2 regions of the Lactobacillus sp. ESL0263 genome follow, and region 1 is predicted to be linked to the other one. Evidence: riboswitches for the same ligand, from Rfam matches in the RefSeq annotation. Region 1 holds a riboswitch; the other holds the start of a gene.
What was found. A riboswitch is a leader RNA that binds a small molecule or an ion and turns the genes downstream of it on or off. The one in region 1 is predicted to bind lysine.

Region 1 (3,425 bases):
TCTTTGCCGCATTAGTTCGTAAAAATGGTACGAGATCATCCCAGTCACCAAAAACAACACCGCAATTACCCTCGATAAATGTTCTTACTTCTACAGGCCATTTCAAGTCCTCCAAGTCGCCCTTAACATAAATCTTAACTGGGGTTTTCTTAGGCGCATTGGCAATAAAATCAATAATTTCTGTCGCTGACATATTTTTCATTTGATATCCTCACTTTTCTTGATAAAAACGGTCATTCTTAATTAAATCGTCATAGGTTTCACGTGTAACAACTTCTTGTGCTTGTCCATTTTCTGCAAAAACAACTGCTGGTCTTGGAACACGGTTATAGTTAGAAGCCATGCTGTAACCATATGCTCCAGTTGCAAGAACAGCAATTACATCCCCAGGCTTAGTTTTTGGTAAATACGCCTGATCAATCAAAATGTCACCAGATTCACAATAGCGTCCTGCTAAATGGACCTTTTCAACTGGTTCAGCCGCTGGTCGCTGGGCAACCAATGCTTCATATTCTGCTTGATAAAGCGCAGGTCGAATGTTATCACCCATGCCGCCATCAACAGTCACATAAGGAGTTAAACCTGGCACATCCTTTCTGGAGCCAACGGTATAAAGGCTATAGCCTGCTTCACCAACAATTGAGCGTCCAGGTTCTACCCAGATTGCTGGTACGTTTAACTGATACTGTTCAGCTAATGTACGGACACTGGCAATGATTTGTTCAACAAATGTACCTAGCCCAATTACGCGATCTTTAGCGGTATATCTTATACCAAAACCGCCGCCTAAATTTAGAACCTGCGGCTGATAATCATATTTTTGCTTCCATTCGTGAACTAGCTGCATCAATTTTTCCACTTCAAGATTAAAGCCTTCAGTTTCAAGGATTTGTGAACCAATGTGAGCGTGAAGTCCAATCAACTCCATTTGCTCTTCCGCTTCAACTTGCAAAAAGGCTTTTTCTGCTTGACCCGAACGAACATCAAACCCAAATTTACTGTCTTCTTGACCGGTTTGATCATATTCGTGCGTATGTGCACTCACACCAGGAGTGATGCGGAGCATTACTTGCACTTTCTTGTTTGTTTCATGCAATACTTGCTTCAGGAGTTCAATTTCATGAAAGTTATCTAAAATGATTACCCCAACATTATTTTCAACGGCCATTAAGAGTTCATCTTTTGTTTTATTATTACCGTGAAAACTGATTTTTTCCGTTGGAAAGCCGGCTTTCAACGCTGTATACAGTTCTCCACCTGAAACAACATCAATGTGGCCACCCAATTCGTTGATTACTTGATAGATTGCAATCGAGGTAAAAGCTTTACTAGCATAGCTGATGGCATAATCAACCTGTCCAGCAACAAAAGCTTGTTTAAGTGCATTGAACTGTTTTCTAATTTGGGCAACATCATAAACCACCAATGGCGTGCCAAAGTTTTCGGCTAGCTTAAGTGCATCTACACCTCCAATCACTAAGTGACCTTGATCATTCGTCTGGTAATAATCATTCGTTGACATCTAATAACCCCCGTTTTTTGGTAAAGAAAAAGACCCTTTAATACGCGCATAGCGTACAAAAGAGTCTTTCAGATTAAACCTTGATCTGATTCAGTTTTGGCGATAGCGCTCCGCAAATTTAAATTTGCGACAGTCCGTAATTTATTAGATTACGTCCCAGCCGATTAACTACCGCAATAATTAACGCTTCGGCAACTGCCCCTTTCGCTAGCTTCACCGTTTTTGCAGAAACTCCACTAGGTACTTTTGTTAGTTGCGACCTCTTCGTTTGATTTATAAAAATATTATTATTATTAATATTACTTGTCAACGGCTTTTTCATAATTAATTAACTTTATTTTTGCAAACATGACTGCAGTTATGTTTTAGTTGCAGATAAAAATTAAAATGTTAAAATGCGTTACTATCGAATTTAAATTATTTTAATCAAGTAGGTGTTGCAAAAATGAAAGTTGTTAAATTTGGTGGTAGTTCACTTGCAAGCGGTGAACAATTTCAAAAAGTGCTAAATATTATTAATGCTGACCCAACCAGAAAAGTAATCGTCACTTCCGCACCAGGAAAAAGATTTGCGGAAGATGTAAAAGTTACAGATCTGTTAATTGAATATGCCCAAAAAACACTGAAACAGCAAGACACTACTGGAATTATTCAGCAAATTTGGACGAGATATCAAGAAATTGCCGCTTTTTTTGCACTTGAGCCCCAAAAATTTGCATTCTTGCACCAAGAGTTGGTTGACTTACCAATAGCTTTTAATGACGAGCCAGAATACCTAATGGCAGCTTTCAAAGCACATGGAGAAAAACTCTGCGCACAGTTACTAGCATTAATTTTGCAAGAGCAAGGTTTACCAGCACGCTTTCTAGACCCACAGGACGCTGGTTTTTTGGTAAGCAGTGCTGCCAGCGACGCTCAAGTCTTACCTGAAACTTATCAAAATTTACTTAAATGGCGTGAAGCGCCAGAAATACTAGTAGTTCCGGGATTTTATGGTGTTACAACTCAGGGCAAAATTGCCACTTTCTCACGTGGTGGATCGGATATCACCGGTTCAATCTGGGCAAGAGGAATTAAAGCAGACTTGTACGAAAACTTTACTGACGTAAATGCAATTTATGCCGCGGATCCTAGAATTGTTGCTAACCCTCATCCAATTAAAATTATGACTTACCGGGAATTACGGGAACTATCTTATGCTGGTTTTTCAGTTTTCCATGACGAAGCGTTGATTCCGGCAATTCAAGGCCAGGTTTTCATCAATGTTAAAAATACTAATCACCCTGAATTACCAGGAACGATGATTGTACCTGAAAAAGATTTTCATCCTAAAAGTACGATTACAGGTGTTGCCAGCTCAAATCACTTTTCCGCTTTATATTTACACAAATATCTACTTAATAAAGAAACTGGTTTTACACTTAAATTACTAGAAATATTTTACAAGTTTAATATTTCATACGAACACATGCCCTCAGGTATAGATGATTTGACGGTTATCTTTGATAAACGGCAGTTTACTGAAGAACTGCGCGCGCAAATGTGTAGTGAAATTCAAAAAGTGATTCATCCCGACCAATTAGAATGGATTGATGATTATGCTATCATTATGGTAGTTGGTGAAGGGATGCGGAATAAAATCGGTGCAATGAAGAACATCACTACCCCTTTAGCCAAAGAGCATATTGCCATTCACATGATCAATCAGGGTGCATCGCGTATTTCTATTATGTTAGGCACCAAGAAAGAAGACGCAGCAAATGCTGTTAGCCAAATTTATCAACAATTTTTTAAAGGAGTAGCAAAATCATGATTCAAATGCAAAAAGTGCATGGTTCGCAAAATCAATTTTTCTTATTAGATCAGACTCAATTAGAAAAGCCACTTACCGATCCCGAATTAG
Region 2 (3,425 bases), on a different contig from region 1:
ATTGTTCCATTCCAACTTTTTCTAAGTTGGCAAGGGCGACTTTACGTGCTTCGTCCTTGGAACGTTTTAAGACGAGCTCTTGGCCAACCATGCAATTAGCTAAAACATTTTTGTTTTCGAAAAGATCGAATTGTTGGAAAACCATCCCAACTTTAGCACGGTAAATATTACGATTATAGTTTTGCTCAAGGACGTTTTCACCGTGGAAGTGAATTTCACCAGCTGTGGGCTCTTCCAGTAAATTAATGCAGCGTAAAGTGGTTGATTTACCACCACCTGACGGGCCAATAATAGTTGCGATTTCGCCTTTTTTAATATCAAGTGAAATATCGCGTAACACCTGGTGTTGTCCAAAAGTTTTTTGCAAATGCTGTAAGCTTAAAATAGTTTCATTTGATTCAGTCATTATTTTTTGGCCTCCATATCCTGAGTTGTGCCTACTTGAACTTGATTAGCCATTAAGTTGTAGTTTTTGTTTCCTTGCAAGTGCTTTTCAATCAGATTAAAGATTCTGGTAATTGTAAAGGTTAAAATCAGGTAGATAGCTGAAATTGTCAGGTAAGTTGGGAAGAACTTAAAGGTCTGACTGGCAATTGTTGTACCGACAAAGAAAAGTTCAGAGACTGAAATGATACTCAAAACAGAAGTGTCCTTGATATTAACGATGAACTCGTTAGTAATTGAAGGTAAACAGTTCTTAATAGCTTGAGGCAAAATAATATGCCACATTCTTTGGTTATGGGTCATTCCTAGTGCGCTGGCAGCTTCAAATTGTCCTTCTGGAGTGGAAATAATTCCACCACGAATAATTTCTGCTAAGTATGCGCCTGTGTTAATAGAAACAATTACTAGTGCAGCAAGTGTACGATCGATATTGATGTGCCAGAATTGAGCAATTCCATAATAAATTACGGCTGCTTGTACCATCATTGGGGTACCGCGGAAAACTTCAATATAAACGGATAGGAGCCAGTTAATAAACTTCGAAAACCATCTTTTACCTCTGCTAGTTGGGGTAGGGATAGTCCTAATAATACCAACGAAAAGACCGATGAAGAAACCGGCAATCGTACCAACTGAAGCAAGAAGAAGGGTCATACCAATACCACTTAAAATCATGCCCCCAAATTGTTTCCAAACACTGACGAGCCAAGGATCTTGTTTGCCTTTCTTGCTAGTTTCATCAGTTTTTGGTTGTTGTGAAATGGCGGTAGTCATTAGCTTGGTTCTTTCAGAATTTGGAATAGTGGCTAAGACTTGGTTAACTTGCTTGAGTAAATCTTTGTTTGGCTTGGCGATTCCGATTGCAGTAGTTGAATCCTCTTTAGAAATGCGGAAGCCGGCCATTTTACTAATTGGAATTGCCTTGATGTCAGGGTCAACCATTTTAAATGAGGTTGATTCGGTATCTTCGGCAATATAGCCATCAATGGTACCAGAAATTAAGCTTTGACGCATTGCAGCAAAGTCACGCATTGCGGGTTGTCTCTTGGCACCTTTAAGTTGCTTAATTAGTGCATAGTGCGAAGTACCTTGCTGAGCGGTTAACTTAGCACCTTTAAAATCGTTTAACGTTTTAGCGTTGGCGTATTTACTGTTGACTTTTGTAATAACAACAAAAGTACTGTTTCGATATGGTTTAGTAAAATTAATCGCTTTTGCACGCTCAGCAGTTGGACTCATTCCGGCAATAATCAGGTCAGCTTTGCCACTGGTTAAAGCTGGAAGTAAACCATCCCACTCAGTCTTAACTACAACAACCTTACGATGCAATTGTTTACCAATTATTTTTGCAATTTTAACATCATAGCCGTTGGCATATGTGCGTGAGCCTTCAATTGGCACCGCACCATTTTTGTCTGTAGTTTGAGTCCAATTATATGGTTGGTAGTTGGCCTCCATTGCTACCTTTAGTTCACCATCATCTTTTTTGGCATTAACTTGTGTAATACCAAAATTGCTTGTAATGATGAAACTAAGAATCACCGTGATTAGAGCGGTAATCCACTTATTTCTTGACTTCATTTTGAAAACCTCCGAGAAATCTGTTTCAAATAAAGCCAATACAATAAAAAGCGTAAATAAAAACCTCGCTGTTTACAAAACAACGAGGTTATAATTGATCATATTTTAGACAAATCATATAGCGCTCCCCAGTATTAACTAGGACAGTCTGCAAGATCTTCTCCTGCAGCCCAACAAAAGCATTAAAACGAATAGCACTTTTGTTTCGGCGATAACTCTTACACTAATCTTCATTGTGTTCGTTCACTCAGATTAGTTTCGTAATTACCGCAACCTCTATTGCATTGGAAATTATTTAACTTAATCAACAGGATAGGCTAAAAAGGTTAACTTGTCAACAGCTATAAATCAAATGTGTACTCTTACCAGTTTTTATATTTAAAATTAGCACTTATTGCCAGCCATTATTAGAACGATAATCATTTTTCTTCATTCGCGAAACATATGGATTGCCGGCAACAAAAAAACGTAATGGTTTATTTGCCCATTCCAATTCAGATTGGTTGACACCGATGCGGGCACTCTTAGCAATTTCTTGCGGTCTTTTTTGATGTTGATCATTTAAGTCGATTGCAAAGGGTGAATCACTTAAAAAATGTAGATCCCAATTTTTATCATGAATGCCAAAAGCCTGCATCATTTTAGCGGGGCCGTTTGTTAATAAAACTCCGTCTTTGCCTGAGCGATTACTAATCATTTGTTCAATTCCCCAGGCAGGTTCAATTGCTCTGATTAAGACACCTTGTGGTTCATCTTTTGCTTGAGTTGCAACATCGAAAAAGAAGTATTGTCGTTGAGCATAAATATAGATTGTTCCGCCGCGGCCATAAAGACCTTCGTTTGCAGGACTACGATGACCACCATAAGAATGTGCCGCACGATCCTTTTTTCCTAAGTATGCTTCTGCTTCGACAATGTAACCGCCGAGAGTGCGCTTGCCATCGTTGTAAGTTAATGGTCGACCAAGTAGATCGGCACCAATTTCTTCAGTTGAGTGGTTAGTAAAGTAAGTTGAATAATCCATTTTTCCCTTGAGTAGTACACTAGATTTAACAAAGAGGTGAATAAAGTGAATCAGATAAAATTAGTTCGAATTTATGAAAAAGAGCAACCTGCGGGGTACCGCATTTTAGTGGATCGATTATGGCCACGAGGTATAAGCAAGACAGATGCCAGACTTGATGTTTGGGCTAAGGAACTTGCACCCAGTAAAGAGCTTCGCAAGTGGTTTAATCATGATGATAATAAATTTATGCAATTTAAGCAAAGGTATCTAGCAGAACTTGAAGCAAATTCAGCCATGGTCGAGTTTGTGTCTCTAGTGAAACAGCAGTTGCAGAAACAAGACGTGTTGTTTTTATACGGTGCTAAAAATAAAGAGCATAACCAGGCGGTTGTGC

Region 2: another riboswitch for lysine. It lies ahead of F5ESL0263_RS00680 (ABC transporter substrate-binding protein/permease); the one in region 1 lies ahead of lysA (diaminopimelate decarboxylase).

The regions. Positions count from the first base shown of each region.
Region 1 covers NZ_REHL01000006.1:413,329-416,753, forward strand. The annotation lists gene dapD (2,3,4,5-tetrahydropyridine-2,6-dicarboxylate N-acetyltransferase) at 1-202, opposite strand, end outside; gene lysA (diaminopimelate decarboxylase) at 212-1,522, opposite strand; lysine riboswitch at 1,618-1,795, opposite strand; gene F5ESL0263_RS08270 (aspartate kinase) at 1,968-3,335, shown strand; gene dapF (diaminopimelate epimerase) at 3,332-3,425, shown strand, end outside.
Region 2 covers NZ_REHL01000002.1:48,462-51,886, forward strand. The annotation lists gene F5ESL0263_RS00675 (amino acid ABC transporter ATP-binding protein) at 1-406, opposite strand, end outside; gene F5ESL0263_RS00680 (ABC transporter substrate-binding protein/permease) at 406-2,025, opposite strand; lysine riboswitch at 2,137-2,312, opposite strand; gene F5ESL0263_RS00685 (DNA-3-methyladenine glycosylase) at 2,417-3,049, opposite strand; gene F5ESL0263_RS00690 (DUF488 domain-containing protein) at 3,095-3,425, shown strand, end outside.